Regions from separate parts of the Blautia sp. DFI.9.10 genome, predicted to be linked through region 2. Evidence: riboswitches for the same ligand, from Rfam matches in the RefSeq annotation. Region 2 holds a riboswitch; each other region holds the start of a gene.

Region 1 (11,065 bases), on a different contig from region 2:
CGTCACAAAGAATCCTTTTGAAGATATGATGAAGGTACGAAATGCAGGTGCGATCTTTATCGGAGAGCACAGCTCTGAACCCCTTGGAGATTATTTTGCAGGACCAAACCACGTACTTCCTACCAATGGAACCGCCAAATTTTTCTCCGCACTTTCTGTAGATGATTTTATCAAAAAATCCAGTATTGTATATTATTCCAGGGAAGCACTCCGAAAGATCCACAAGGACATTATCCAGTTTGCCACATCGGAACAGCTGACTGCACACGCAAATTCCATTGCAGTCCGTTTTGAGGAAGAGGACAAGGAGAACGAATAATGGCAAGAGAAGCACTGATCGAAAGAAACACAAAAGAAACGCAGATACGTCTGCAGCTGAATATTGATGGAACAGGAAGTTCCGATATTGATACAGGCATTGGCTTTTTTGACCATATGCTGGACGGTTTTACGCGCCATGGACTGTATGATCTTACGCTGAGAGTCCACGGTGATCTGAATGTAGATGATCATCACACCATTGAAGATACAGGGATCGTCCTTGGAAACGCTATCCGTGAGGCAGTTGGCGACAAAAAAGGGATCAAACGTTACGGCAGCTGTATCCTTCCTATGGATGAAGTGCTTGTGCTCTGCGCAGTAGATCTTTCCGGAAGACCTTATCTCGGATGGGATGCAGAGTTTTCTACGGAAAAAATAGGAGATATGGCTACAGAGATGGTAAAGGAATTCTTTTATGCAGTATCCTATTCCGCAGCAATGAATCTTCACATCAAGGTTCTTTCCGGAGGAAACAGCCATCATGTGGCAGAGGCCATGTTTAAAAGCTTTGCGAAAGCCCTTGATGCAGCCACACAGTACGATTCCCGGATCACAGACGTGCTTTCTACCAAGGGAAGCCTCTGATACAGAAGGAGACCACTTATGAACAAACAGTTGATCCCATGCCTTTATCTTCATTCAGAAAAGGCGGTAACCGGATTTGGACAGAGAAATCTTTTCGGAGACGGAAATGTAGAAACACTTGCAAAATTTTACGGTGACAATGGGGCAGATGAGCTTCTGGTATTTGACTTTTCTTCCACAGATGCAGAGCATGACCGTGCGATCGGAAAAATCCGTGATATCTGTCAGGTATCTGAGATCCCGGTGATCGCAGCGGGAAATATCAAACGTATGGAAGATGTAAAAAAGCTGATCTATGCGGGATGTGCCAAAGTTGTACTGAATTTTTCGAAAGAGAATAATATCAAGCTTCTGGAAGAAGTATCCCGGCGCTTTGGAAAAGAGCGTATGATGATCAGCATCTCTGATCTGAGAGAATTCACAGAAAATCAGGATCTGATCGAAACATATGCAGACACTGTTCTGGCTTTGGACACTGTCGAAAATGAAATTGCAGAGATTTCTCAGATTTCCATTGTTCTTCATACCGATGAAAACAGATCTGAGAGCGTTCTGGAGCTTTTAGGAGAACCAGCTGTGTCCGGACTTTGCGGTGCTTATGTAAGCAGTCTTGAAAATGATCTGCATACATTTAAGGAAACCTGCGAAGAAGCCGGAATTCCGGTAAACACATATAAAAGTAATATTGCATGGTCGGACTTTAAATTAAACAGTGACGGAATGGTTCCGGTTATTGTCCAGGATTACCGGACGGATGAAGTACTGATGCTGGCCTATATGAATGAGCTTGCTTTTAACACAACATTGAAGCTTGGAAAAATGACATACTGGAGTCGCAGCCGGAATGAGCTCTGGACCAAAGGTCTGACATCCGGCCACGTACAGTATGTAAAGTCTCTTACCATTGACTGTGATAATGATACGATCCTTGCCAAAGTGGAGCAGGTGGGCGCAGCCTGCCATACAGGAAACCGTACTTGTTTCTTCAAACCGCTGATGAAAAAGGAGTACGATGATACCAACCCACTTCACGTGTTCCAGAATGTGTATGATGTGATCACTGACCGAAAAGAACATCCAAAGGAAGGTTCCTATACCAATTATCTTTTTGATAAGGGAATTGACAAGATTTTGAAAAAAGTCGGTGAAGAATGCACAGAGATCGTCATTGCAGCCAAAAATCCAGATAAAGAAGAGATTAAATACGAAATTTCAGATTTTCTTTATCATATGATGGTACTTATGGTGGAAAAAGGAGTCAGCTGGGAAGAAATCACCAAAGAATTGGTAAAAAGATAAATTATATATCATTCAGGAAAAAAGCTTTTGTACGTCGGATCAGAATGAACGGTTACGAAAGCTTTTTTCTGTTTTCCCGGAATCTTAAAAGAATATGTACAATTTCGGTTAGGCATGATATACTTATCGTCAAAAGTGCGGAAATATAAAAAAGGAAAAGGGAAACAACCAATGATCAAAATTGATGACTGGGTGATTGAAAAAGGAGAGAAGGCACAGGGGAAAATTAAGATCACAGGATACGGCATAGCAATGCCGGCAACTGTGATATGCGGAGTGAAAGACGGACCGACGATACTGATCACAGCGGGAATACACAGTGCGGAGTATGTAGGAATCCAGGCGGCAATGGAACTTGCAAAAGAATTTCAACCGGAAGAACTGAAGGGAAATGTGATCATCGTTCCACTGGTCAATGTCAGTGGCTTTGAGCATCGCACCATGAGTCTGGTCTATGAGGATGGCAAGAACCTGAACCGCGTTTTCCCCGGAGATCCTGAGGGAACAGCTGCAGATCGTATTGCCTATGCTATAGTGACAAAGCTTTTTTCCATAGCAGATTATTATATCGACCTGCATAGCGGAGATGGGTTCGAACAGCTTCATCCCTATGTTTATTATGTAGGGGTTGTAGATGAAAAGACAGCAGAGAAATCATTACATATGGCACGGCATATCGGCGTAAAATATGTGGTCCGTTCCACAACCGCCACAGGTGGCGCCTACAATTATGCTTCTTCTCTTGGAATTCCAAGTATTCTCATCGAAAGAGGCGGACACAGCTACTGGACCTGGGAGGAAGTAGAACAGGATAAAAGAGACGTCCGTCACCTTGTTTTTCATCTCCAGGGAAAGAAATGTCATGGTCTGAAGCATTACCGTCAGATGCTTCTTGAAAATGTAGTCTATGAATATGCGCCGTATACCGGATGCTGGTATCCATCCAAGAAGCCTGGAGAGTACTTCTTTAAGGGAGAAGAATTGGGTGAACTGAGAGATTACTATGGAAATTTACTTTACACATCTATTGCAACTGAAAACGGAGTCGTACTTTATCAGACAGCCAGTCTGAACATTATTGAAGACGGACCAATGATCGCATATGCAGCGATCACGGAGACTCTGACCTGATAGTAAACAACCTTTTCAGAACGCTTCTGTCTGAAATCATATTGAAACAGTAAGAAAACCGGGTTTTACCATTTGCTATTCTATTTGTAAAAATAGCGAGGTAAAATCCGTGTTTTTTTAGCAGATCAGATAAATCCAATTGTCAAATCCCCCATGGGGGATATATACAATTCAAGCATCTTTAACAAAATTTATGAGTTTTCTAAAAATATAACATTTTTCCATAGACATAAACTATAGTTTTATCATATAATGTTTCAGTAATTTGACAGCATTTGCTGATTTTCACATCAGCCGTTGTAAGTTCTGAGAGGATTAATAGGGAAACCGGTGTAAATCCGGTACGATCCCGTCACTGTAAGGGGAAATCCTCAGACAAAGTACCACTGGTCGAGTGCGTGAGAAATAGACCGGGAAGGTGTCTGAGGGTAAGGATCCTAAGTCAGGAGACCTGCTTGCAATTGTTTTAAAATGATTCTTACGGAAGATAGGAAGCATATTTATTTTGTGTGCCCGTATTTCGTCACGGGCTTTTTTCGTGCAAATTTTCTAAAATTCCATGCATATTCTGCATATTAAGAATCCAATAGTTTCTTTTATCTAACTAAATTAAAACGGCAATGTTAAAATCGCATCAAATGAGGAAAGGAGTAAAACGTGACAAAGAAACAAGTAGGAAAAAGATTTCTCCAGATCATCATTGTATTATTTGGAATCAGCTTTTTCACATTTGGACTGACCTACCTGTCACCTGGTGATCCTGCGGAGATCATGCTGACAGAGTGTGGTAATCTTCCTACACCAGAGCTTCTGGAACAGACAAGACATGAGCTTGGCCTTGATCAGCCCTTTCTCGTGCAGTATGGTTCCTGGCTGAAGGGTGTTGTTACAGGAGATATGGGACAGTCCTATTCTTTCAAAATGCCGGTAACAGATAAACTGGTATCCTGTTTCTGGCCGACGCTGAGGATGTCGTTGCTGGCACTTCTGATGATGGTCATTATTTCCATACCGCTTGGAATCCTGGCCGCTGTATATCAGAACAAATTCCCGGATTATTTTGTGAGAGGAATTACCTTTGTGGGAGTATCTGTTCCAAGCTTCTGGCTGGGCCTGATCCTTCTCAGCATCTTTGGTGTTCAGCTTCGCTGGATCAATGTTGCAGGAGGCAGTACGGATTTTAAATCCATGATCCTCCCGGCGCTGACTCTTGCACTTGCCATGTCTGCAAAATATACCAGACAGGTAAGAAGTGCAGTGCTGGAGGAACTTCATCAGGATTATGTCACAGGTGCAAGAATGCGTGGAATCAAGGAAAGCGTCATTCTCTGGAAACACGTCCTTCCTAATGTTATGCTTCCGCTGGTAACGCTGTTGGGACTTTCCCTTGGAAGTCTTCTGGGAGGTACTGCAGTTGTAGAGATCATTTACAACTGGCCTGGAATGGGAAATATGGCAGTAAAGGCGATTTCCTGTCGTGACTATCCTCTTGTACAGGGCTATGTACTTTGGATCGCGATCCTGTACATGTGCATCAACCTGCTTGTGGATCTGTCCTATACTTATCTCGATCCAAGACTTAAGGAGGATAGATAATTGAAAAAGGTATTACGAACATTCAAAGAAAATAAACAGTTCACTCTTTTCTTCATTCTGGGTCTCGTGGTGATCGGAATTGCGATCTTTGCGCCGCAGCTCTCACCATATGATCCACTGAATGCAGTTATGACCGAATCACTGCAGGAGCCAAGCTCCGCTCATCCGTTCGGAACGGATAAGCTTGGACGAGATCTTCTTTCCCGTGTTATCTTCGGAACAAGAACCTCTCTGATCATGACCTTATGTCTGGTTGCAGTGATCTTTGTCATCGGTACATTTTTAGGAGTTATTGCCGGATATTTCGGCGGCGTTGTGGATGCAGTGATCATGCGTATCGCAGATATGATGATCTCCTTCCCTGGGCTTGTACTGGCCATTGCCATTGCCGGTATGCTTGGACCAAACCTGGTCAATGCCGTTATTTCCATTGCAGCTGTAAGCTGGACAAAATATGCCCGTCTTGCACGAAGTATGGTCTTGAAAGTCAAGAAGAGTCTTTACATAGAGGCAGCTATAGTAAACGGAACAAAGACCTGGAAAATTCTTCTTGTACACATTCTTCCCAACATGGTAACCCAGATGGTGGTAACTGCGGCAGCAGATATCGGAACTATGATGCTGGAGCTGGCTTCCCTTTCATTCCTGGGATTTGGTGCAACTGCGCCGACACCGGAGTGGGGACTGATGCTGAATGAAGGAAGAACCTACATGGCAAAGGCGCCATGGCTTATGATCTACCCTGGTATCGCTATCGTGATCTGTGTTGTTGTTTTCAACATGCTTGGAGACAGCATCCGTGATGTACTGGATCCGCGCCAGGATCAATAAAACAACTCTGTAACAAACCAACACCATATGATCAGTATATTATCTTTAGGAGGATGAAATGAGAAATAATGTAGTTAAAAAAGTGCTGGCTGCTACACTTGCATGTATGATGACTTTTTCCATGACAACAGTGGCTCAGGCAAAGGGTGACAAAAAAAGTGATAAGGAAATCACCATCGGAGTAACAAGCTTTGCAGATACACTGGAGCCGACAGAGCAGTATTTCAGCTGGGTTGTATCCCGTTATGCGATCGGCGAGTGTCTTACAAAATTCGATGAGAACGGTGAGATCGTTCCATGTCTTGCGGAAGAGTGGGAAAACAGTGACGATGGAAAAACATGGACCTTCAAGATCCGTGAGGGCGTAAAATTCTCCAACGGTGACGATATGACACCGGAGATGGTAAAAGCCTCCATCGAACGTACCGCTGAAAAGAGTGACCGTGTTCCGGAATTCTTTGATCTCGACAGCCTCGAAGTTGACGGACAGAACCTGATCTTCCATCTGAACAGAGCAAATGCAAACATGGCCGGATGCCTTGCAGACCCGCTGTTTCTGATCGTAGATACAAATGTAGATGATTCTACATTTGCCATGGAAGGACCGATCTGTACAGGACCTTACGCAGTAGAATCTTTCAGCCCGACGGATTCCTGTATCGTAGTAAAAAATGAGAACTACTGGGATGGAGAAGTTCCCCTTGATAAAGTTACACTGAAATGTGTGGATGACCAGACAACACGTTCCATGGCTCTTCAGACAGGTGAGATCGATATCGCTTACAACCTGAAAACAGAGAACCTGGTTGAGTTTGAGGGAAATGACAATTACGACATCCAGGAGCTTCAGTCTCTTCGTTCCACCTATGCATTCATGAACCAGAACGAGGATCATGCACTCAGCGATAAGGCTCTTCGCCAGGCACTTCTTCGTGGTCTTGACAAGGAAACATACTGCAACACTCTTCTCGAGGGTGGTGCAACAGCTGGTAAAGCACCGGTTCCTCCAACACTTGACTTTGGATTCGATGATCTGAAGGATGAGAATTCCTATGATCCGGACAGCGCAAAGAAGATCCTTGATGAGGCCGGATACAAAGATGTTGACGGTGACGGATTTGTAGAAACTCCTGACGGAGATCCTCTTGTTCTTGATTTTGTTATCTACACAAGCCGTGCCGAGCTTGGTGTATACGCACAGGCAGCACAGGCCAGTCTGAAGGAGATCGGTATCAACGTAAACCTGAACACAGTAAGTTATGAGACACTTCTTGACATGAGAGATTCCGGTCAGTATGACCTTCTGATCTGGAACGTGCTGGTAGCAAACACTGGAGACCCTGAGAACTACTTAAGAGAGAACTGGTACAGCTCCTCTGCAAACAATACTGCAGGATACAATAACCCGGAGGTTGACAAGCTTCTTGACGAGCTTGCGCAGACATTTGATGAGGACAAGAGAAAAGATCTCATCATCGATATTCAGCAGGATATCATGGATGATGCTGCAACTGTATTCTTTGGTTATGAGACAACCTACCTCTTCTCCAACAAAAAGGTAACAGGTGTTAAGATGTATCCGATGGATTACTACTGGCTGACAAAGGATATCACTCTTGCCGAGTAAAGGAGCGCTTATTTATGCTTGAGATCAAGGATCTTTCCGTTCAGTACGGAAAACAGGCACCTACCATTGAACATTTCAACCTTTCCATGAAGAAGGGGGAGATCATCAGTGTGGTAGGCGAGAGTGGAAGTGGAAAAACAACCGTGATCCGTGCTGTCCTCGGCGCACTTGCCGGAGGTGGCCGGGTCAGCACCGGAGATATTCAGTTTCACGGACATTCTCTGCTTTCCAATACAAAGGATGAATGGAGAAATTTAAGGGGTACCCGCATTTCCATGATCTTCCAGGACTGCGGCGGAACCCTGAACCCTATCCGTAAGATTGGAAGTCAGTATGTGGAATATATCTGTACACATACGGATATATCCAAAGCAGAAGCATGGAAGAAGGGATGCTCCATGCTTCAGAAAATGCGTCTTCCTGACGCGGAAAATATCATGAAAAGTTATCCTCACCAGCTTTCCGGTGGTATGCGCCAGCGAGTTGGTATTGCCATGGCCATGACTTTTAACCCGGAGCTACTTCTTGCAGATGAGCCGACCAGTGCGCTGGATGTTACCACACAGGCACAGATCGTACGCCAGATGATGGAGCTCCGTGATGATTTCGGAACCGGTATCATCATTGTTACCCATAACATTGGCGTAGCAGCCTATATGGCTGATCAGCTTGTTGTTATGCAGAACGGAAAAGTTGTGGATCAGGGAACACGAGATGAGGTCATGGAGCATCCGACCAGTGACTATACAAAGAAACTGCTGGCTGCAGTGCCGGAAATGGAGGGACAGCGTTATGTTTAATGAATCCGATATCGTACTCAGTGCAAAACATATCGTAAAACAGTTCCCGGCTTCCGGCGGCAGAACTTTAACAGCCTGCAACGATGTGAACCTGAACGTTTATAAAGGAAAAACTCTGGGAATCGTAGGAGAAAGTGGCTGCGGTAAATCAACCTTTGTCCGCATGGTCATTTCTCTTGACAAGCCGACCAGCGGAGAGATCCTTTACCATGGAAAAAACCTCTCTGATCTTTCCAAAAAAGAAACCTGGCTGAACCGTCAGAACATGCAGATGGTATTCCAGGATCCGCTGGCGTCCTTTGACCCCAAAATGAAGATCGTGGATATTCTCACAGAACCCCTGATCAATTACGGAAAACTGAAAAGAAGCGAAAAGGAATCCAAGGCTAGAGAACTTCTGAAAATGGTAGAGCTTCCTGAAGATTTTACAGACCGCTATCCACATAACATGAGTGGCGGACAGCGTCAGCGTATCAGTATTGCCCGGGCACTTTCCCTGGAACCGGAGATCCTGGTGTGCGATGAGGCTACCTCTGCACTTGACGTTTCCGTACAGGAGTCCGTGATCCGGCTTCTGGTACGTCTCCAGAAGGAGAAAAACATCAGCATGCTTTTTATCTGCCATGACCTGGCTCTGATCCGTTCCTTTGCCCATCAGATTGCTGTCATGTACCTCGGGAATATCGTGGAGGTAATCCCGGGAGAGGATGTTACGGAAAAGTCTCTTCATCCATATACACAGGCTCTTCTGGGGGCACAGTTTTCCATTCATATGGATCAGAACAAAAAGATCGAGAGCATCGAAAGTGAGGCCCCCAGCCCTCTGGATGTTCCTCATGGCTGTCCATTCCAGAATCGTTGCGAACACTGCATGGAGAAATGCAGGACGATCCGTCCTGTGCTCACAGAAGTAGAGTCCGGACATGAAGTAGCCTGCCATTATGTAACGGAAAAATAAAGAAATGCACAAAACAGTATGATTTTTAAAAACTTTAAAGTACTGGGCATTCTGTTGTTGCTGCTTGCCGTTTTTACAGTTGGCGGAAAAAAAGTTTCTGCTGCTGTCGAAGACGGAGATATCCAATATACAATAGGTGTTGTAGTATATAATCAGGACAGCCCGGAAATGAACATGTTCATGAACTGTTACAGAGAATACATCGCGCTGACAGGTGGTTCCTCCGCAGGAAACTACATGCATCTTCAGAAAACGATCGGTGTTCTGAAAGCTCTGGCTGAGAAGGAGGGGCTGACTTATTCCGAGGATGTTGAGAAGCTTGCATATACAGTGGAAGATGTGCAGAAGCGTATGGAAGAAAAATAAACAGAGATTTTGAAAAAGAGCTGGGCCGCCTTATATGGTTCAGCCCTTTTTCTTCATATAAAATACTTTTTTATGTAAAAAAACGAAAAATCCTCTTTACTTTCTAAAGTTAATATAATAAAATCTATAAATATGTGTAAAACTGGTTTAAAAACAGAAAGCATGGGGATGCATAAGCAAAATCCCTCATGTTTTGTGATTTTAAAGCAGAAACATGGAAGGGAGAGAAACAATGACAACAGCACATATTTGTATAATGGCAGCCATTATCGTCTATCTGGGTGCAATGATCTTTGTAGGTTATCTTTGCTCCAAGAACAATAATGACAGTTCTGATTTCTATCTTGGAGGACGAAAGCTTGGCCCACTTGTCACAGCTATGAGTGCAGAGGCTTCTGACATGAGCAGCTGGCTTCTGATGGGCCTGCCGGGACTTGCTTATCTTACCGGTATTGCAGATGCAGGCTGGACAGCCATTGGCCTTGCGATCGGAACTTACGTAAACTGGAGGATCGTGGCAAAAAGAATCCGCCGCTACACACATGTGGCAGGAAATTCTATTACATTGCCATCCTTTTTCAGTAATCGTTACAGAGATGAAAAAAAGATCCTGCAGTCTATCGGAGCGATTTTTATCGTGATCTTTTTTATTCCGTATACAGCTTCCGGATTTGCAGCCTGTGGTAAACTTTTTGCAAGTCTCTTCGGTGTAAAATATCTGCCAGCTATGATCATCAGTGCACTGGTCATCGTTGGATACACCACACTGGGAGGATTCCTGGCAGCATCTACCACGGACTTTATCCAGAGTATCATCATGTCCATCGCTCTTGTGATCGTATTTGTATTCGGGATCAGCACAGCAGGTGGTATTGAAGCAGTTGCAGACCATGCAAGATCACTGCCCGGATATCTGACTATGTTTACTACATATGATCCAACAACCGGAACAGAACAGGCATATCCACTGCTTAATATTATTTCCATGCTTGCATGGGGACTTGGATATTTCGGAATGCCGCATATTCTTCTTCGTTTCATGGCGATCGAAGACGAAGAGAAGCTTACACTTTCCAGAAGAGTAGCAACTACATGGGTAGTGATCTCACTGGCAGTAGCAGTACTGATCGGTGTGGTAGGACTTGGAATGACAGCAGCAGGAGAGTTTGACCTTCTGGAAGGCTCCGCATCTGAGACAATTATCGTTCAGATCGCAGATCTTCTCAGTAAACATGGTGTAATTGCAGCAATCCTTGCAGGACTCATCCTTGCAGGAATCCTGGCATCCACCATGTCAACTGCAGATTCTCAGCTCCTGGCAGCATCCTCAGCAGTTTCTTCCGACCTTCTCGGAAGTATACTGAAGGATAAAGAAACAAAAAAAGAAAGCATGGTAGCCGATAAGATCACGCTTCTTCTCATCGCAGTAGTAGCTATGTTTATTGCCCGCGACCCGAACAGTTCTGTGTTTACTATCGTATCCTTTGCCTGGGCAGGCTTCGGAGCCGTATTCGGCCCGGTGGTACTTCTGGCATTATTCTGGAGACGTTC
Region 2 (11,065 bases):
TAACGGTCATTGCATACCTGGAAAATGTAGAATTTCAGATAATAGGACTCATCTGCTGACCAGAGGATCGGATGATCCGGTGCCTGTGTACGGTACTCTACCTGGCGCAGTCTCTTATGGACATTCTTCGCTGCCTGACCGATGGTCTGTGTAAACAGCTCATACGTCATAAAATGAGAGCAGGAACAGGTTGCAAGAAATCCGCCGTCCTTTACAAGACGCATTGCACGGAGATTGATCTCACGGTATCCCTTGATGGCATTTTTTACAGAGCTTCTGGATTTCGTAAATGCCGGAGGATCCAGTACCACAACATCAAATTTCTCTCCCTTCTCCTCAAGCTCGGGAAGAAGTTCAAAAACATCCTCACAGAGGAATTTCACTGTTCCGTCCAGGCCGTTCAGACTGGCGTTTCTTCTTGCCTGCAGGACTGCAGTTTCCGACGCATCCACACCGAGAACACTCTGTGCCCCTGCAATTCCCGCATTCAGGGCAAAAGAGCCGGTATGTGTAAAGCAGTCCAGAACCTTCGCCCCCTTGCAGAGCTTCTGGATAGCAAGACGGTTATATTTCTGATCCAAGAAAAATCCGGTCTTCTGCCCGTCCCTGATATCTACTTCATATTTCACACCGTTCTCTTCAATCTGAACAAGTGTCGGAAATTCTTCTCCGATAAATCCCTTGGTAAGTTCCATTCCTTCCTGGCGACGTACCTTTGCATCACTCCGCTCATAGACTCCACGGATCCGGATCCCATCCTCAGCAAGGACTTCCTTCAGTGCATCTATGATCGTTTCTTTAAGACGGTCGATTCCCAGTGCAAGAGACTGTACAACAAGCACATCTGAAAACTTATCCACAACAAGACCCGGAAGAAAGTCTGCTTCTCCGAAGATCACACGGCAGCTTCCGGTATCTACTACCTTCTTACGATACTCCCATGCGTCGCGGACACGTTGTTTCAAAAATTCCGGACTGATCTCTGTACGCTCATCTCTGGTAAGCATACGGACTGTGATCTTGGAATTGGTGTTGATAAATCCTCTTCCCATTGGATATCCGTCAAAGTCCCGGACCAGAACGATATCTCCGTTCACAAAGCTTCCCATGATGCTTGCGATCTCATTGTCATATACCCAGAGGCCTCCTGATTTCAGGAATCTGCCTTCGCCTTTTTTTAATGTTACTACTGCCAGGCTCATAAATTCTACCTTTTCCCTTTCTCGTTTCCCTGTCACGGTTTGCGATGTATGAGTCCACAAAACCGATTTACGGTCAATTTTATCACAGAAAAATCCATTTTTCCAGTGCTTACACAAATCCTTGTCGTAAATCACAAAATTTTCATGATATCTTTCCTGCACGACAAAAAATACCGCAGCAAAGGTTGTTTTCTCTGCTGCGGTATTTTTTATCTCTTTTTCTGTAAATCTTTTATTCTGCTGCGGATTCCTCAGAAGAGTCCGTGTTCTCGCCGTAAAGACCTGCCAGATATTTCATGGTTTCTTTATAAAGTGTCTGCTTATCTTCCTGGGGAACATCTGCAAGAATAGCTGCTGTCACGTCTGTGGCCTCTGTGTCCTCCTGGGAACTGTCAATACTGAACAGCTTCTTCAGCTTCTGATCCATCATATTCAGCTCTGTACTCTGATATTTTTCTGTACCATCTGCCTCATAGGATTCTGTACCATCCTTCAGGATATCATAATAATCCTTCTCAACAGTTTCTGCCACACTCTTCGCTGTCTGCTCATCCAGTGTTACCGTTGCCACTGTATCCTCCGTTGCAGCGAGAAGGGAATCTGCATCTCCCTCATACTCGCCTTTTACAAAGAGGACAAATTTGTCATAATTGTTCTTTGCTTCTTCGCTGAGCACGGAAGTATCGTTTTCTGCACTGTCTGCCTGGTCTGAGCCCTCTGTACTTTCTGAAGATTCTGTATCTTCTGTTGCCTCCGGGATTCCGGTCTTATCGGATGCAGCCTCGTCAGAAGCACTTTCATCTGTGCTGCTCTCGTCAGATGCACTATCCTCTGTGCTGTTCTCGTCAGAGGTACTTTCGTCTGTGCTGCTTTCGTCCGAGCTTTCCTCATTGCTATAGGTTCCGTCGTCGGTAGCATCCGGGATTCCGGTCTCATTGCTTGTATCCTGAGAATCTGCTCCTGTTTCTTCCTCAAGACCCGGATCCTCTGTGGAGCTCTGGATCACATCGTCACCAAGAATGCTGTCATTTACATTGTTGACGATATCATCAGAAGAATCTGCATCCACATCTACGGTTTCATCACTGCTCTCGCCATCCAGCGTATCATCAGAGGAAGAGGTCTGGCCTGTGGTATTGGCATCTACCTGCTCCAGTGTTTCCTTCACATCATCATAATTGTAATCCTGCTGTGAGATCTGCTTCAGAAGAGACACGATCCTGTCAATATCGTCCTGGCTTACGGAAATATTGTTCTGCTCAGCCACATTGATTACAATATTCTGAATCTCATCTGCATTCTGTACTCCGTTCTGGATCACATCCATCTTGGACTGGTTTACAACTGTTGTCGCCTCATTTTTACCAACCTTATCTGCAAGCTCACCAGTGGTTACGATCTCCTGGTTGGCAAGCTTCGTCTTGGTCTCATCCAGCTTCTCTCCGCTGGCCTTCTCATATGCCATCTGGATACCGGTAAGTGCACCTGTTCCGGATACTTCCATCGGGCAGGCAGCAACTACTTCACAGTTCTTCACACCGGATGTGGAAAGTGTCGTTGCGATCATATTACCTGTCACCCAGTTCAGATTTGCTGTGCGGACCTTGATCCCGCCGGACTGTGTAGGCTTCACATAGGCACAGCTCAAAGTTCTGGAACCGATCTGGGACTGTGGTGCGATATTATCCAGGTGTTTATGCTCATCCTCATTTGTAATGGTCATCACCTGCACCTGATCGGAACTTACATTAAAATATTTCATCATTGTCTGCTTCTGGGCATCCGTAAGATCTGCTCCAAGTGTTACTACCTTCGATGCATCTGCAAATACGGGATTTACACTTCCTGCCACAAGGCATGCACTACAGAGCAGAGCTGCGATCATGTTTCTTTTTTTCATTGATCTTCCCTCCATATATTTTTTCGGATCGATTGTATCTGCTTAACTTTTGCGGTGTAAAGCGGACATTCCTCTTCGTTACTTACATCTCCACGAATGCGAGCGCTTCACGATCTGTCGTTCTTGTCATATTATAACACAGCTGCTGAAATATTTGTAATTTATATTATATAAAAAACGCTGCCGGAAATTATATCACTCATTTCTGACAGCGTTTTATTGCTTTTCTCATTTTCCCAGAGAACTTATCTGATCTGGTTTAATTTTCCGGTTTCTTTTGCTTTTTTCAACAATTCCCGGTTTTTTTCATTCATGATACCAAAATCCTTCAGCGGACAGTACACTTTTTCACATTTTCCCAGGAACTCCAGTGCTTCTTCAAAGGCAGACTCCGAAATGCATTCAAAAGGCTTCTCCGTGATCACTTTTGCAGCCAGTTCTTTTGCCACCTGATAATCTGCATCATTGGTATGGAGAACTCCGGTCACAAAAGGAATCCCCTGTCGCTGCAGCTTCCGATATACCGGAATCCCGCTTCCATTTCCTCCGATCACAAACACCTCCGGTTTTCCGGCCGGAGGTTCCATTTCCACGCAGCCGAATTCTGCATTATAGCTTCCACGGGTGATGCCATAAAGCTTCCGAATATAATCGGAAGTAAAGATTTCCTCCGGTGCACCATATTTCTCAATGTGATCTCCATGAACACAGATCACCTGGTCAGAAATCTTCTGGGCAAGATCCAGCTCATGAAGGGACATGATCACCGTCATCTGTTTTTCCAATACCATCTTCTTCAAAATGGCAAGAAGCTCCAGCTTATGCCGGATATCCAGGAAGGAGGTCGGTTCATCCAGGATAATGATCTCCGGTTCCTGGCAGATGGCGCGTGCCAGAAGGATACGCTGTCTCTGTCCGTCACTGATGGCTGTAAAATCCCGATCCTTCAGATCCCAGGCGTGAACCATCTCCATGGCACTTTTAACTTTTTCCTTGTCCTCTGCGGAAAGGATCCCGAGAGTTCCGGTATAGGGATATCGTCCGGTGGATACCACATCCTCACAGGTCATAAGCTCCGGTCGCATGCGCTCGGTAAGTACTACAGCCAGTTTTTTTGACACTTCCCTGTTGGTCATCCGGCTCATCTGTTCCTGTTCCAGATATACCGTTCCGCTGATCAGGGAAAGCTGTCTTGTGATACTCTTCAAAATAGTAGATTTTCCGGCACCGTTGGGACCGATCAGTGTCAGGATTTCTCCTTTATTCAGCTGAATATTGATTTCTTTGATCAGCGGTTTTCCATCATAGCCTACGGTCAGCTGATCTGTATAAAAAAAATATGATTTCATCGTTTATATCCTCTGCTGTCTGTGAATCATGATATAGATAACTACCGGTGCTCCGAAAACTGCTGTCACAGAACTGATGCTCAGCTCCGTCGGTGCAAATACAGTTCTTGCGATCAGGTCACAGAACAGGCAGAACACTGCACCGCCCAGAAAACAGGCCGGGATCACAAGCAGGGGTTTTGCAGTCTTCAGGAGACTTTTTGCAATATGAGGCACAGCGATCCCCACGAAGGAGATCGGCCCTGCAAAAGCGGTCACACAGGCAGAAAGAATACTGGAAAGCAGGATCAGAAGTATCCGGAAAGCCTTGATATTAACTCCCATATTCTGCGCGTAAGTCTCCCCCAGCTGATAGGCGCTGATCGGTTTTGACATAAAAAATACGATCACCATGGTAAGAAGTACCACAGCAACCATAGTCTGCACATTCCCCCAGGTCATACCGGAAAAGCTTCCCAGTGACCAGTTGTGAAGATTGACTATGTTGGAATCATCTGCAAAGGTCACCACAAAGTCTGTGATGGCCGAACAGATATAGCCGATCATAACACCACTGATGACCAGCATGGACATGTTGTGGACTTTTTTTGCCACAAGGAGCACAAAGCCCATGGAGATCATTGAGCCTGCAAAAGCAGCCAGGATCATGGCACCGGAACCGATGGACACCGATCTGCTTAAAAAAAAGATCATCAGAAGCGCCACGATCAGCTTGGCACCGGAAGAGATCCCCAGTACAAAAGGTCCCGCGATAGGGTTGTTAAAAAAGGTCTGCAGCAAAAATCCGGAAACAGAAAGTGCTCCGCCAAGGATGATAACTGCCAGTATCCTGGGAAGACGGATCTCCCAGACGATATTATAAGAAGTTTCATCTCCCTGATGCCGGAATATGATATTCAGGATCTCCTTCACAGAGAGGTGGATACTTCCTGAATTTACATTCCATATAAATAAAAAGGTCAAAAGTACCGCAAGGATCACAAAAGAGATCCCGTATCGGACTGCGCGTTTTCTGTCATTCATTTTTTCTGGTACACTCCTCTTCTGTTTTGTTATCCTGTCCTTTCGTTTCCTGCTCACAGGTGGAAACCGGCAAAGGATTTAAAGCGAACACTGGAATTTATTTCAGTTTATGCATATAGGTCAGCTCATCCAGAGAATCATCGTCTGTAGTCAGCATGGTGTGGATATCCTCGATCATGGTTCCAAGTCCGGTAGTTTCCTGGAAGAGATTTTTGCCTGTGCACCAGACATTTCCGTTCTTCACTGCCTTGAAATCTGCAAGAAGCTTACTTTTGGAAAGAAGCTCATCAATGGTCTTAAGTTCCCCGTCAATCGTACTGTTATAGACGATATAGTCTGCATCCTTCGCCTTGGCATAAAACTCTTCCATCTGCATATTCATGGTGGAAAGAGCATTGTCATTTACTCCCGTATCCTCCGGAACATAATTTCCTCCTGCGAGAGAGATCATTTCCGAAACATAGTCGCCACTTTTTCTTATATTTACCGCACCTACGGAGTTGATATAAAAGAACGCCACGGTCTTGTCTGTTTTATCTGCTGTGAGAACCTTATCCAGCTTGTCCGTCTGCTCTTTGAAAACCTTTTCTGCTACATCTTCTTTTCCCAGAAGAACTGCGTAAAGCTTCATCCACTCGGTCCTTCCAAGAGGATGACTCTCATAGCTGGAACGCTCTACCATTACAGGGATCCCGAACTGCTCCAGCTTCTCCTGTACCTCCGGATTGTGATGGATCATGGTGGATTCAATGGCAAGGTCACAGCCCTCGTTCAGGATCAGCTCGTAATCCGGAGCACTGTACTTGCCGGCATAAATCATCTTTTTCTGTTCCATGGCGTCCTTTGCTTCCTGGATATACCATCCGTCTTCCTTGGTTCCGGAAAGCTTGATGCTGTCAATCCCGTCGATAGCGCGGAAAAGATCCATGGCCGAGGTTGCTACCAGATAGATATTGTTTATGGGCTGCTGCAGAACCGCAATGTCAGGATCCAGCCCCTCCGGTGCTTTCTTGCCTTCGGGAACTACAAGAAACTGTCCTTCCTGATCAATGGTGAGCAGCGCATAGCCATCGTTGTAGTAATCCACATTAAATTCCTTTGCGTAGGAAAGATCCATACTGTGGTCAAAGGTAAGGCCTGGAATATCCGCAGGCTTATGTTCTGTCTCTGCTGCCTGCACTGCAAAAGCACACCCCAGGATCAGGGTCAGCGTCAGAAATATGTATGAAATTATTTTTTTCATTTTTCTTCCTTTTTCATGCTCGAAGAATCAAAATTCAGGGTATACTCAATCTCGTGAGGAGTACTCATGGCTACAGTATCTGCAGTCACTTCCATTTCTGCGTCAAAGACTGTGACCGGGATCTCAAATGTGGAGTTTCCGTCTTTGTTCACCGGCTCATATTTTTCGCCGTCCACGATCATGTAATCATAATTCGGACTGCTCCAGATGATGGTTGCCGTAGCTTCTTTGTCCTTGATCTCTACTTTAGCCGGAGATTCTACAGATGCTCTTCCTGTTCCGCCTGTAAGGGTTACATCCGTCTCATAGGTTCCGTCCTCCAGCTTCAGCTCTTCCGGTTTTTTCCCTTCGGATTTTTTGTCGTCAGAGGTTTTTACAGGATTCTTTACGCTGACTTTATGGTCGTACCATTTGCCTTTTTCTCCCAGGATCGCCACGTTAAATTCCTCACCAATGGCCGGTACCGGGATATCAAATCCGTAAACCTCCTCTGTATAACCATCGCTGTACTTCACTGTATCTGTGGTCGGCTCAATGATCTCTGCTCCGTCCTTCTGGGCATCCTCGGCAGTTCCCGCAAACAGGTTAACGATCTTCTTGGAAACCAGACTTACGTGGATGGTCATTTTACCATCTTTGACCGTGAGCTCTCCTTTTTTGTCATTGGCCTCATTTACATGAAACATGCTGCTGTCTGTACCAAACTCTGCTGTATAAACGCCATCTTCCAGGGTATCTGCTTTGGTTGCATCTGTATCCTTTTCTTCGGAAGCTTCTGCTTCCTCACCGGACTCTGTTTTTGTTTCATCTGTTTTTGCCATCGCAGGCACAGAGCCCAGCACCAGGACTGATGCACTTGCCATTGCAAGAATTAAGTTTACATAGCGTTTTTTCATGATAATCTTCTCCCTTCCATAGATACAGCAATCTGCCCGGAAAACAGTCTTCCTGATCTTTCCGGGCAGTTACATTGATTTCTTATAGGTATCTGAACTCACTCAGATATTTTTATATTTATTATTCTGCGGACTCCTCAGCAGAATCAGCCTCTGTATCTGCTGCTGCATCAGAATCTGCGGACTCCTCAGTGCTTCCCAGAGAATCGATGGCTGCCTTTGTATGCTCTACATAAAGCTTCTCAACTGCTTCGATTCTTCCAAGACCCTCGATCTGGCAGTCAACCTTATCGAAGTTTCCGGATGCTACAAACTGGCTCTTCCAGGAATCCTCCTCATCACCGGCCATATCGTTATTTGCATGGTCTCCGGCAACAACCATCAGCGGACGAAGAACAACGTTCTTGTATCCTGCTTCTTTTACCTTCTCGATAACCTTGTCGCAGGCTGTATCTTCCGGCTTACCCTCTACAGTACCGATGAATGCGTTCTTCAATCCAAGGTTTTCCATCTGTGTCTGCATCTGATCGTATGTAACGTTAGCTGTATGAGATGTTCCATGTCCCATGAATACGAATGCTGTGCCAGCCTCAGCTGCTGCATCCATGCTGTCAAATCCGGCCTCTTTGCAAGCCGTATCTGTGATCGCCTGAGCAACGGCTTTCTTGTCATCATTGATCACAGTTGCATCGTCTCCAACCTCACCGAGCATTGGCTCTGCGATAGCTACAGACTCGAATTTATCTTTATAGCCATTGATCGCTTCTGTCATCTCATCGTACTCAGCACCATGCATCAGATGGGTAGGCTGTACAACCAGATTCTTAACACCATTCTCTACTGCACGGTCAAGAGCCTGCTGCATGTTATCGATCACTTCATCATCTCTTGCCTCTACATGGTTGATGATGATCTGTGCTGTAAATGCTCTTCTTACAGACCAGTCCGGATAAGCTTCTGCAAGAGCATCCTCGATTCCCTTGACATCCTCTGCACGGCTGTCATTGAAGGAAGTACCAAAGCTTACAACAAGAAGTTCATTCTCACCGATCTCATCCTGGTTACGCGGATCGTCCTTGGAAGCATCTCCTGTGTCACGTCCGAAATAATCCGGATCTGCATTCTCACCCTCTACCAGTTCTTTCTGAGCATCTGTCAGAGCATCCCATGCTTCTTTGGCTGCCTTGCAGTCCTCATCTGTTGTGTCGTTTCTTTCCTGTACATAGATCTTGTCGATCAGAGCTGCTACATTATCTGCTGCTTCCTGATCTGCATCAGAAGCCTCTGTGGTATCAGCTGCCTCAGCGTTCTCTTCTGTAGCAGAATCCTCTGCGGCCATTGCTGTTGTAGCCGCACCCATAGAGCATGTCATGGAAACTGCGAGCATCAGAGCTAACATTGTTTTTCTTTTCATTTCTCATTGTCCTCTTTTCATGTATTTCCAGAATACTGATATGTACAAAAAAGCAGCAGCTCTCTGCGGCCGCCTGCTCACACATGATTCTCTGCGCAATACAAATACATAAAAAGAAGTTCTGTATTGTTATGGAGAATACCGATTCGTAAACCGCGAATCCCTGGATCTCACAATAAGGCAGTTCTCCTGACTTGGTTCCACGCTGCTTTCCCTTCCCGGTCTCCCAGTGGTTATAAAAGCAGCTCCCCTTTCACAGTGACGGTATCGTTCCGGATTCTCACCGGATTCTCTTTTGCACATCCGACTGGATGCAACCTTATCATTATAACATTTGCACATATTTTCTTTTACCTGGTTATCTAACTTTTACCACAAACTCACAAATTTGTCAAGATTGATGTCAGACGATTCACGGTTTTCTGTGATCTTCGCTCACAAAAAACACCTCACGAAATATTACCAGTGAACAGTAACCGGTTTTCTCCCTGTATCTGTCAGTTATTATCAGAATACTTTCTCCAATATTCATGCATATCCTGCATAAAAAACAGCCCCTTTCTGTCATCACCCTGATATCAGAAAAGGACTGTCTTACACTGGATATTCGCAATCCGCTTCGCTACTTGCTCATAACAGATAAACTGCTCTGCAGTTTATCTGTTAAAATACTCCTGCTCCAGGTATCTGGCTACGTAGATTCCGCTGGCAGATGCATGGGACAGAGAATGGGTCACGCCGCTACAGTCTCCGATAACAAAGAGACCCTTGTGGCAGGTTTCCAGATTTTCGTCGATCTCGACCTCCATGTTGTAGAATTTAACCTCAACGCCATAAAGCAAAGTATCATCATCTGCGGTTCCCGGTGCGATCTTGTCCAGGGCATAGATCATCTCGATGATGCCATCCAGGATACGTTTCGGCATAACAAGACTTAAATCTCCCGGTGTCGCAGAAAGTGTAGGTGTTACGAAACTTTCCTCAATACGGGCTTTTGTGCTTCGTCTTCCGCGGATCAGATCTCCAAACCGCTGTACCATAACACCACCGCCAAGCATATTGGAAAGTCTTGCAATGCTCTCACCGTATCCGTTGCTGTCATGGAACGGCTCTGAGAAATGCTTGGATACCAGAAGGGCAAAGTTTGTATTGTTGGTATGCTTTGCCGGATCTTCGTAGCTGTGACCGTTTACTGTGATAATACCGTTGGTATTTTCATTCACGACAACACCTCGCGGGTTCATGCAGAAGGTACGGACCATATCCTCAAACTTCTCAGTTCTGTAAACGATCTTGCTCTCATAAAGCTCATCTGTCAGACGGCTGAAAACCTCTGCCGGAAGCTCCACACGGACTCCGATGTCCACACGGTTGGAAAGAGTCGGGATCTTAAGCTCTGTACATACCGTCTCCATCCATTTACTTCCGCTTCGTCCTGCGGAGATGATACAGTAAGTTCCCTCGTAACGCTCATCTCCTACAAAAACTGCATAACCGTCTTCAGTTTTTTCTACTTTGTCAACAGATGCGTCAAAATAGAAGTCCACATGGTCTTTCATTTTTTCATAGAGGTTCTGAAGCACCACATAGTTGATATCTGTTCCCAGATGACGGACTGATGCATCCAAAAGATGCAGGCCGTTCTGAAGGCAGAGCTTACGGATCTCGCTGTTTGTGGTAGAATAAAGCCTGGTTCCTTCACCGCCATGCATCAGGTTCAGTTTATCTACATATTCCATCAGCTCTGTGGCTGTATCCTTGCCGATATGCTGGTACAGAGTTCCGCCAAACTGATTGGTGATATTATATTTTCCGTCGGAGAAAGCGCCTGCACCGCCAAATCCCTTCATGATCGCACAGGTTTTGCAGTGAATACAGGATTTTACTTTCTTTCCGTCGATGGGACATTTTCTTTTTTCCAGAGGATGACCAGCTTCAAAAACCGCGATCTTTTTCTCCGGATCATTATTCATCAGTTCATAGGCCGCAAAGATTCCACCGGGACCTGCTCCTACGATCAGTACATCATATTTCATAA
Region 3 (11,065 bases), on a different contig from region 2:
CCCAGTCATTTCCCTGAGAACTATTTTGAAATTGTTCCAGTAAGATTTTTTGATAGTATTCCGTTACCGCTGTTGCCAGGTCATCCTTGCTTTTGAAATAAAAATAAAAAGATCCTTTTGGAAGGTCTGTTTGTTTGAGGATTTCGCTGATTCCAGTAGCAGAATACCCATTTTTCCAAAATAATTCAGCAGCACACTCGATCAGGCGTTGTCTGGATTCTTCACCCTTTTTCAATTCGCATTTCCTCCTTCAGTCTGGAAAACAGATGTGTAAGTGCAAACATAAGCGTTTCATAATGCATGTAATCTAAAGTATTCCTATCTGCAAGAATTTGAAGACTTGCCGGGAACTCGTCATCAGCTTCCCAGAAACGGATGATAATCGGCAAAAAAGGAAAAAGATTTAATTTAAAAGCAACATCTCCTTTTTCCAGTTCCTTTCCGGAAAGTGATATACAGGCATTACGCAATTCAACGGTTTTTCCGTTAAAAAAGTCAGCGGTATTCTGAAAAAATCCTCTGTTCGGTGAGAGATTTCCTGTTCGGACAGAGGAAAGGCTGTTTATATTTACAAATTCATGTGACAGATGGCATCTATCCTTTGAATAACATAAAACATCATAAATAGTCATTGCTTCATTATGATTGGCTTCATGAACTGTTTCAAAATCATTATCTGACCACTGAACACTTCCCGTTTTTCGGTTAATACGATAGGTACGGTTAATAAAAGTAATATATAACCAGTCAGAATTGTAATCTAATGAATATTTATGTATCATTGTAGCCTGATCATATTGCAGGAAAACATGTGCCATTGAAATTTTTGTTTTATCATAATTATTGATAGCTTTCGTCATATATTTCTCCAAGAATATTTTTGTTGTAGTTATTTACAAAATAGACTAATCGGTCTATAAAATCAATACATTTTGCGTAACAAATAAAAATTAATGATCATGAAAAGTAAATGACTAAGACTTCCCATACCTTCTAATGGCAGATGACAGAATCCCGGCAGTCAACTACTGCAAAACAGTATATAACAGTTGACAACAGTATTGCACTGTTATATACTGTTTGCAACAGGAGGGACATATGAAGATTATAATCAATAATACATCGATGGTACCAATTTATGAGCAGATCATGGAGCAGATCAAGGCGCAGATCATCTCCGGAGAGTTAAAAGAAAATGATATATTGCCGTCCGTGAGAACAATGGCAAAGGAACTGAAGATCAGTGCACTTACTGTGAAGAAAGCATATGACAATCTGGAAGCAGAGGGCATGACAGTCACAGTTCATGGGAAAGGAACGTATGTAGCGGCTTCGAATACACAGCTGATGGAAGAAGAGCGAAGGAAAGAGGTTGAGGCGGATCTGGAAGCAGCAATTCAGAAGGGAAGGCGCTGCGGAATGAAGGAGGAAGAGATCCGTTCGTTGTTTGAACTCATCATGGAGGATGAATGATTATGTTGGAGATCAAAGGAGTAAAGAAAAGCTACGGTGAATTTCAGTTAGACTGTTCGTTAAATGTAGAAAAAGGAAGAATCACCGGTCTGGTTGGAGAGAACGGAGCCGGTAAGAGTACTTTGTTCAAGGCAGTGCTCGGACTCATTTCTTATGATGCCGGTGAGATAAAGATCCTGGGAAAAATACCGGAAGAGTTAAGTGAAAAAGAGAAAGAAGAGCTGGGAGTTGTCCTGGCAGAAGCCGGATTCAGTGGATACTTGAAAGGGAAAGATGTTGAGGCAGTTCTTGCTAAATTGTATCCAAAGTTTGAAGCAGAAAAATTTCATCAGATGTGTGAAGAATATCAGATTCCGTTGGATAAATTTATAAAAGAGTACTCAACAGGAATGAAAGCAAAGCTGAATCTGATCATTGCATTGACACATCAGGCAGAATTCCTGATGCTGGATGAGCCGACAGCAGGGCTTGATGTCGGAGCGAGAGAAAGGATGCTGGATATTTTAAGAGAGTATATGGAAGAAGAACCGGAGAGAAGTATCCTGATCAGTTCACATATTTCTTCGGACTTAGAACATCTGTGTGATGACATTTATGTGATACATAAAGGAAAGATCATACTTCATGAAGCGATGGATACGATTCTTGAAAGATATGCAGTGTTGAAGGTCAGTGAGGAACAATATCAGGCAGTAGATAAAAGGTATCTTTTGAAAGAGAAAAAAGAGTTTTTTGGAGTTGCCTGTCTGACGAACGAGAAGCAGTATTATATAGAAAATTATCCGGAAATCGTAGTAGAGAGCGGATCACTCGATCAGGTGATCCTGATGTTGACAGGGGGCGAAAGATGATGAAAGGAATCAGAGGGCTTTTGGAAAAGGATTTTCGATTGTTTTTTCGGCAAGGTGGTAATCTTTTTTTGGTGTTAGTGTTTGTAGCATTGTTTTTTATACTTACAGGAAAAAAGGCAGCTGCTTTCATTGCAATGTATATCCCATCTGTTCTGGCGATATATTCAGGTAATACGATCAGTTATGATGAAAATGGCCATGGTTACACATATTTATTTTCTTTACCCGTAAATAAAAAAATATATGTCAGAGAAAAATATATTTTTTCCTTTATCATGACAGTATGTGGATGGTGCATTGGAATGATCTGTGCAGGAATTATGGTACTCATAAATCCTGAAGAGGTGTTTGATCTGGAAATGCTGGCAATGGAGTTGATCACATTTTTTGTGTTTCAGGCAATTGCGGGAATTATGATCGCGATCAGGATAAGGTTCGAAGGAGAGAAAGGGCGAATTGTACTGCCAATCGCAATTTTAATTATTTTTGCGATTTGTTATACAATTAGATCTTTTGTGAAGACTAACTTGGGATTAAAAGAAAGTATTCTGCATATGATAGGGGGAATAGGGGATCTTGAAATCGGGATTGCCCTCATTGTGCTAAGTCTGCTTATATGGTTTGCTTCGTATAAGTATAGTATGAGCGCCATGAAGAAGAAAGAGTTTTAAGATAGGCGTGGCAAAAATGATCCATTAAAAATAATGATTATAAAGATGTAATAGCTACCAAAAATATGAGAAAAACTTTGTGAAAAAATAGGCTTGTGTTTCGTAAGAGTCCCTTGTAAAATAGCGGTCAAGGATGAAAAGAAAAGGAGATTCTTATGGGAACTAATGAAAAAGATATGACTGCCGGATCTCCCGGAAAACTGATCATAACTTTTGCCATACCAATGATGCTTGGAAATATTTTTCAGCAGTTTTATACAATGGCAGACACCATGATCGTCGGACAAGTGGTAGGAGTTGAAGCACTGGCGGCAGTAGGGGCCGGAGATTGGCTGGTATGGCTGGTGTTGGGGATCATGACAGGTATCACACAGGGTTTTTCTATTCTTGTATCTCAGTATTATGGAGCAAGGGAAAAGGAAAATCTGAAATGTGCAGTAGCGAAAAGCTATATCATGACAGCATTACTGTCTGTGGTCGTACTCGCAGTAAGTGAAGGTACAGTTTATCATGTTCTTTTATTTTTACAGACACCGGATAATGTCATTGATCTGACAATGCTATATTTGCGGCTGATTTTTGCGGGAATCCCGATCATAGCTGCTTATAATATATTTGCAGCGATCCTTCGGGCACTTGGAAACAGCAGATCTCCGTTGATCGCAATGACAGTGGCAGCAGTGATCAATGTGGGACTGGATCTGTTATTTGTGGCGGTTTTTGGCTGGGGTATAGCCGGAGCAGCAGTGGCAACCGTTATCGCACAGGGATTTTCAGCCTTGTACTGTTTGATCGTATTACGTAAAATCCCGGATATCCGCCTGGAAAAGAAGGACTTTTACAGGCAACCCTCTATGAGCCTGCGGCTTTTGGAACTGGCGGTTCCTCTTGCGATACAGAATGTGATCATCTCCGTGGGAGGACTTGTGGTACAGTATGTGATCAATGGATTTGGTTTTCTGTTTGTGGCGGGATTTACGGCATCGAACAAGCTGTATGGGGTTTTGGAGATGGCTGCCGTTTCATATGGATATGCTATTACAACCTATGTGGGCCAGAATCTTGGTGCAAAAAAATACCAGAGGATTCGAAAAGGCGTGCGCAGCGGCACTTATATGGCAGTGCTCACTTCGGCTTTCATTTCCGGCATGATGGTACTGTTTGGACGTAATGTACTGTCCCTGTTTGTATCCGGTGAACCGGATCAGACCCGACAGGTATTGGATATAGCATATAAGTATTTGTTTATCATGGCTGTCTTTTTGTGGGTGCTGTATTTGCTGTATGTGTATCGTTCCGCTATCCAGGGCCTGGGTAATACTTTGATTCCGCTTGCCAGCGGCATTGCAGAATTTATCATGCGTGTCAGTGTTGCGCTGCTGCTGCCAAAACTGATCGGTGAAGATGGAATATACTATGCAGAGATCTGTGCATGGAGCAGTGCAGCTGTTTTATTATTCGTAAGTTATATGATCATTATACGGAAATATAAAGAAGTCACCGTTCATACATAATGTTATTTACTTAAGGGATCTATAATAATACAGGCAGAAAATATCCGGGTTTCACTATGAAATGTTCAGATATTTTATATTTGACAAAAAACTATTTATATAAAAAGAAAAGTATGATATTATAATATTTATTCATTGCAACTATGAAAATTGAATAGTCAGAAGGGTGTACAAAGTACTTAATAAGGAATCTGGTGAAATGCCAGAACAGCCACCGCTACTGTGACAGGGACGAAAACCAAAATATCACTGGAGAGATCCGGGAAGATGGTAAGTAGGAAGAACTGGAGTCAGGAGACTTGCCTTTTTGACAGAAGAATTCTGATTCGGATGGGATACAGAAGGAATAAGCTCTGCCTGAGGTGGAGGTTTGTTTTTTGTGCTGATATGATGCTGGATCATATCAGCTTTTTTTATTTTAAAAACAATAAACAGATAAAAAATGAGGAGAGATGAAGATGGGAAAAGTAATTGCAAAGCGTTTTATATTTATGATTCCGGTAGTGCTGGCGGTTACATTTATTATTTTTATGCTGAGTTTTATATCGGCAGGTGATGCTGCCAGAGTGCTGGCGGAGAAAAAATATGAGCATCCGTCACCGGAGCAGGTAGAAGAAGTACGGCATGAGGAAGGACTGGATCAGCCGGTGCTGGTACAATACGGGAAATGGCTGGATCAGGCACTTCATGGCGATTTTGGAAAATCATATTCTACCAGAAAACCGGCTTTTGAGGAATTAAAAAGATATTTTCCACAGACATTTAAACTGGCAGTTACTTCGTTTTTATTGTTGATGATCGTATCAGTCCCTCTTGGAATTTTGTCGGCAATTTATGAAAACAGAGTTCTGGATAAAGTCATTCGCATTTTGTCGTCCCTCAGTGTATCTATGCCATCTTTCTGGATCGGTCTGATGCTGCTCTATATATTTGGAGTAAAGCTAAAAGTGATTTCCGTGATCGGAGGAGATGCCGGAGGCATCCCGATTCTTGCGGCATTTGCCATGGATATCAGTTTCTTTGGAATTATGACGAGATTGATCCGTACCAATATGATACAGGTGCTGAAGCAGGATTACATACGTGCCAGCAGAGCTAAGGGATTGTCATCTGTAAATGTAATTTTGCGTCATGGTCTGAAAAATATCCTGATTCCTGTGCTGACACGTCTGGTATCAATTGTGATCGGTTTTTTCTGTGGCTCAGCTGTGATAGAAAGTATTTTTTCAATTCAGGGAATCGGAAATCTGGCATTGAAATCCGTGATCTCAAAAGACACTCCGGTGCTGCAATGTTTTATCTTTATTCTGGCTGTTGGCATTGTAGTATTAAATTTTCTTGTGGATATCGCCTATTCTGCGATTGACCGGCGAATCCAGTTAAAGTAAAGGAGAGATCATAGAATGGGAAGCAGAAGAAAGCAGAAAACAGAAAAAAGCATGATCCAGAATCTGTACTGGAAACAAGTATTCCGGTCACCGAAAACAAAAATAGGATTGATGGTGGTCATAATTTTTGCATTGGCAGCTATTTTTGCACCTGTATTAGCGCCGCATGATCCACTGCTTGTGGATGTTTCGATAAAATTAAAGAATCCGTCGGCGGCATATCCTTTAGGTACTGATCAGCTGGGACGATGTATTTTATCAAGACTTCTCTGGGGCAGCCGGTATTCACTGAGCTATAGCTTTACGGTGCTTCTGATTACTGTATGTGTCGGGGTGCCTATCGGACTGTTTGCCGGATATGTAGGTGGAAAAATCGATTCCATAATTATGAGGATCATTGATGTATTTATGGCTATGCCGGTCTTTATTGTGGCACTTGCCATTGCAGGAACCGTAGGAGCCAGCGGCGCTCATCTGATTCTGTCCTTATCGGTCGTATCCTGGGCAGAATATGCAAGGCTTGCCCGAGCATTGACACTTCAGGAAAAAAATAAAAATTATATGACCGCACTAAAAGCCGGCGGCTGCGGCCACGCAAGGATCATATTTAGGCATGTATTGAGAAATATCCTGCCATCTGTGATCGCACTGGCAACAATGGAAATCGGTTCGATCATTCTGTCAATTGCCGGTTTTTCCTTTATCGGCCTTGGTGTGCAGGCACCGACACCGGAATGGGGGATCATGCTCAGTGACAGTAGAAGTTATATCCAGACTTATCCAAGACTGATGTTTTATCCGGGCATACTGATCATGATCATTGTTCTGGCATTTAATTATCTGGGGGAGGGAATACAGAATGGAACAGCCCAAAAATGATGTCCTAAGGGTAAAAAGACTACATGTGGAGTTTCAGACATCTCACGGAATGGTTCATGCAGTAAAAGATGTCAGCCTGGAAGTAAAACGCGGAAGGATCCATGCTCTGGTGGGAGAAAGTGGAAGCGGCAAGTCAGTTACCTCTCTGACGATCATGAATCTGCTTGCAGGAAATGGAAAGGTGATATCCGGAGATGTGACACTGAACGAAAAGAGTCTTCTGAAGTTATCAGGAAAAGAAAAACGACAGTTATACGGAGACAGGATCGGAATGATCTTTCAGGATCCGACTGCTGCTCTTGATCCACTTTTTACAGTTGAACAACTGCTTCTGGAAGGACTGAGAAAACATCGCAGAATGAGCAAAAAACAGGCAAGGGAAGCAGCGTTGGAAAGTCTGCGGATGATGAATCTGCGTGATCCGGAAGAACTGATGAAGAAAAAACCTTACGAATTGTCTGGTGGTATGTGCCAACGTGTTATGATCGCCATTGCCATGTCCATGAAACCGGATTATCTGATCGCAGATGAGCCGACGACAGCCTTGGATGTAACCGTACAGAAGCAGATCCTGGAAGAAATCTATCAGCTATCCAGGAAAGAAAATCTGGGCGTGTTATTTATTACGCATGATCTGGGTGTGGTGGCAGAGATCGCGGATGATGTTTCGATCATGAAAGACGGCGAAATAGTGGAAAACGGAACGGTTGAAGAGATCTTTTATCATCCGCAGCATTCATATACAAAAAAACTGTTGGATGCAGTTTTATAGGGGAAAAGTATGAGTACGTTACTAAAGACAGAACATTTAAAAAAATATTATGGCAAGAAAAAAATTGTGAAGGCAGTGGATGATGTAAGTCTGGAAATCCATGCAGGATCATCCATGGCCCTGATCGGTGAAAGTGGAAGTGGTAAAACTACATTCGGAAAGCTGATCGCCGGCCTGGAGAAACCTACAGATGGAAAATTCTGGTTTCAGGGACAGGAAATGCAGGATTTGTCTGAAAAGCAGTTTCGTCCATATCGCAAGAATCTTCAGATGGTCTTTCAAAGCAGCAGCGGGGTATTTGATCCCGGTTATACCATTGGAGAAAATATTCTGGAAATTTTGAAATTACATGAAAAACTGCAAGAGGGTGAGTATGAAGAGCGAGTAAAGGAGGCTTTGATCCAGACGGGGCTTGATCCGGATATCCGCAACCGTTATGTTGGACAGATTTCAGGAGGTCAGTGTCAGAGAGCTAATATTGCGAGGGCGTTGGTATTAAGACCGGAGCTTGTGATCTGTGATGAACCGGTATCCAGTCTGGATTATTCCATACGAAAGCAGATCCTGCATCTGTTAAATGAGCTGCAGGAAAAATATGAGATGACTTATTTACTGATCACTCACGATCTGTCCAACGTTCCATATCTCTGCAAAGAGGTGGCTATTATGTATCAGGGACGCGTGGTCGAGTTTATCGATCATACGGACAGCTTAAAAGAGACAGCAGTACATCCTTATACAAAAGATCTGTTTGATTCCATTCCGGTAAAAGAACCGAAAATGCGAAGAATCGGATCACAGGAAAAGAAAATATTTTCAGATACCATTCCGGAACAGGGCTGCCCATATCAGAACCGGTGCAGAAGATGTACAAATATATGCAGAGAGCATATACCGGAATTGACAGAAATTGAAACAGGACATTTTGCGGCATGTCATATGCTGTAAAATATAAAACAAACAAAGGAGAGGAAGAAATGAAGAAAAGACGTGTAGCAAAATTGATAGCATTGAGCATGGTGGCGGCAACTTTACTGACAGGTGTCAATGTACAGGCAAAAGAGGAAAAAGTAGTTACGGCAATGACATCCATTGATCTGACTCCTGAACTTTGTGACCCGGTAAAAAGTGGTCCGGATTTTCGTCTTTATGAAATGATCTATGATCCTCTGGTACGTTACGGAGAAAATGGAGAAATCAAACCGGCATTGGCAGAATCCTGGGATATCAGCGAAGATGGCACAACCTATACGTTCCATTTAAGAAAAGATGTGAAATTCTCGGACGGCACAGAGTTTAATGCAGACAATGTGATGTGGAATTATAACAGATGGGTGGAACAGGATGTGATCGGTAACTTTTCAGCCAAACTGGAAAATGTTACAAAGGTAGATGATTATACTGTAGAATTTAAGTTCGCAGAACCATGCTATACACTGCTGATCGAATTCAGCTATCCAAGACCATTCCGTTTCACCTGTGAAAGTGCACTGGATGAAGACGGAGAATTTTGTCAGGAAGTGGGTACCGGAATGTGGATGATCGACAGTTATGAAAGCGGTCAGGAGGTTGTCCTGGTACCAAATCCTAATTATTACGGTGAGAAACCAAATATTGATAAAGTAGTTCTGAAACAGGTGGTAGACGGTGATGCCAGAGTGATGGCGCTTCAGAGTGGAGAGGCAGATCTGAATCTTCAGGATATTCCATCCGAAAGCTTCAGTATTATCCAGGCAGATAAAAATTTATCGACAGAACAGCAGGTTTCCACACTTTCTTACTATCTGATTGAAAATTATGATACACCGGCGCTTCAGGATATAAACGTACGTCAGGCACTGAATTATGCAACAAATAAAGAAAGCATTGTAAATGATCTGCTGGATGGTTACGGCAATCCGGCAACCGGACTTATGTCTCCGACAGTTCCTTATGTAACAGAAGAAAACAGCAAGGGCTATCCATATGATCCGGATAAAGCAAAGGAACTGTTAAAGGAAGCAGGATATGAGGATACAGATGGAGATGGTATTGTAGAAAAAGACGGAGAACCACTGAGCCTCAGACTGGTATTCCAGACTGAAGAATATGCTTCATGGAAATCTCTTTGTGAATTCCTGAAATCTGAATATGAGAAGGTCGGTGTAGGTATTGAACTGGTAGAAAAAGAATCCGCAGCTTACTATGATGAGATCTGGAACACCAGAGATTACGATCTGTGCATTTACCGCAGCTATGAAGATTCCTGGATGCCTCATGGATTCCTGAAATCAATGTTCTATGCGGAAGATGGAGCAAAGGCAGTAAACTGGTACGATGAGGAGCTGAACAAAGATCTCGGAGAAGTATTAAAGACACAGGATGAAGAAAAGCGGACGGAATTATACGATAAGATCCTCACACGTATCAATGATCAGGCAGTAACAGTGCCGCTGTATTATCCGAACCGTGATTATATCTATAACAATACCAGACTGACCAATGTAGAGCTTGCACCGACTGCCTATGAAGGCATTAACTGGGCAACATTGGATGTAGTGGAGTAAAAAATGTTTGAAAAGATCGAGAATAAATGGACAGAAGATTCCGGTGATTATGATGATATGATCCAAAAACAATTGAGTAACAAAAGAACGGTATCTTACTGGACAAAAGAATTGAAAAGACTTCTTGGACCTGAGCCCCTTCGTATTTTAGAAGTGGGCTGCGGCCCGGGTTTTATGAGCATCATAGCAGCGCGTCTGGGACATGATGTAAAAGCGATCGATGGTTCATCAGGAATGGTAGAAAAAGCCAGAAGGAATATGCGGCAGTATCATCAGCAGGTGGAAATCTGTGAGGAAGATGGTGTAACTTTGCCATTGGAACAGGAACAAAGCTATGATGTGATACTTTCCAGAGATGCGGTGTGGACATTATATGATCCGGAAAAAGCTTTCAGACGCTGGAAGGCTGTATTAAAACCAGGTGGAAGGATCATTTATTTTGATGGGGACTATCGGACCGTCGAACCCACATTAAAAAATAAGATCCATATGAAAATTGCTGATTTTCTTATTTATGTTACAGAAAGAAAAACATATGGATCTGACGTGAAGGAAAACAGCGGAATTTATGAAAAGCTGCCATTTACATCGCAGAAGCGTCCGGAAGCGGACTTTCAGATATTAAAAAAGGTACGCTTTGCCAGGATCCAGATCAGAGAGAACCGCTGGCTAAACAGACCATGGACGATGGATTTCTGGAAATACGGATATCAGGGAAAAAAATTTATTGTAGTAGCCACAAAGAAGGAGAAGTGACATGCAAAACGATAAGATCAAAGAGTACTGGGAAGGAGAAGCTGGCATTTACAGCGAAGGGATCAAGGCAGAATTGAAAAGTGAAACAGCAGAAAACTGGAAGAATCTGATTCTGGAGTATGCGCCGGAAAAAGAACATCTGGAAGTACTGGACGTAGGCTGCGGGCCGGGATTTTTTGAAATTATGCTGGGAAAAGAAGGACATCATGTGACCG

Evidence for each region. Region 2 has a riboswitch for cobalamin ahead of NE671_RS04755 (sirohydrochlorin cobaltochelatase). Riboswitches for the same ligand answer to the same signal wherever they lie in the genome.
Region 1: another riboswitch for cobalamin. It lies ahead of nikB (nickel ABC transporter permease); the one in region 2 lies ahead of NE671_RS04755 (sirohydrochlorin cobaltochelatase).
Region 3: another riboswitch for cobalamin. It lies ahead of NE671_RS11760 (ABC transporter permease); the one in region 2 lies ahead of NE671_RS04755 (sirohydrochlorin cobaltochelatase).

The regions. Positions count from the first base shown of each region.
Region 1 is NZ_JANGAA010000017.1:37,770-48,834, forward strand. It holds gene hisD (histidinol dehydrogenase) at 1-319, shown strand, start outside; gene hisB (imidazoleglycerol-phosphate dehydratase HisB) at 319-906, shown strand; gene hisIE (bifunctional phosphoribosyl-AMP cyclohydrolase/phosphoribosyl-ATP diphosphatase HisIE) at 925-2,205, shown strand; gene NE671_RS11085 (M14 family metallopeptidase) at 2,377-3,336, shown strand; cobalamin riboswitch at 3,621-3,809, shown strand; gene nikB (nickel ABC transporter permease) at 3,994-4,932, shown strand; gene nikC (nickel transporter permease) at 4,933-5,763, shown strand; gene NE671_RS11100 (ABC transporter substrate-binding protein) at 5,822-7,390, shown strand; gene NE671_RS11105 (ABC transporter ATP-binding protein) at 7,405-8,190, shown strand; gene NE671_RS11110 (ABC transporter ATP-binding protein) at 8,183-9,148, shown strand; gene NE671_RS11115 (hypothetical protein) at 9,167-9,514, shown strand; gene putP (sodium/proline symporter PutP) at 9,747-11,065, shown strand, end outside.
Region 2 is NZ_JANGAA010000005.1:55,936-67,000, forward strand. It holds gene NE671_RS04725 (class I SAM-dependent rRNA methyltransferase) at 1-1,202, opposite strand, end outside; gene NE671_RS04730 (DUF1002 domain-containing protein) at 1,435-3,102, opposite strand; gene NE671_RS04735 (ABC transporter ATP-binding protein) at 3,348-4,451, opposite strand; gene NE671_RS04740 (FecCD family ABC transporter permease) at 4,455-5,474, opposite strand; gene NE671_RS04745 (ABC transporter substrate-binding protein) at 5,572-6,717, opposite strand; gene NE671_RS04750 (hypothetical protein) at 6,714-7,613, opposite strand; gene NE671_RS04755 (sirohydrochlorin cobaltochelatase) at 7,735-9,027, opposite strand; cobalamin riboswitch at 9,190-9,364, opposite strand; gene NE671_RS04760 (NAD(P)/FAD-dependent oxidoreductase) at 9,684-11,063, opposite strand.
Region 3 is NZ_JANGAA010000019.1:31,688-42,752, forward strand. It holds gene NE671_RS11730 (TetR/AcrR family transcriptional regulator) at 1-235, opposite strand, end outside; gene NE671_RS11735 (DUF3786 domain-containing protein) at 222-860, opposite strand; gene NE671_RS11740 (GntR family transcriptional regulator) at 1,099-1,473, shown strand; gene NE671_RS11745 (ABC transporter ATP-binding protein) at 1,476-2,324, shown strand; gene NE671_RS11750 (ABC-2 transporter permease) at 2,321-2,995, shown strand; gene NE671_RS11755 (MATE family efflux transporter) at 3,151-4,509, shown strand; cobalamin riboswitch at 4,657-4,830, shown strand; gene NE671_RS11760 (ABC transporter permease) at 4,968-5,897, shown strand; gene nikC (nickel transporter permease) at 5,913-6,776, shown strand; gene NE671_RS11770 (ABC transporter ATP-binding protein) at 6,757-7,548, shown strand; gene NE671_RS11775 (oligopeptide/dipeptide ABC transporter ATP-binding protein) at 7,558-8,496, shown strand; gene NE671_RS11780 (nickel ABC transporter substrate-binding protein) at 8,526-10,094, shown strand; gene NE671_RS11785 (class I SAM-dependent methyltransferase) at 10,098-10,850, shown strand; gene NE671_RS11790 (class I SAM-dependent methyltransferase) at 10,852-11,065, shown strand, end outside.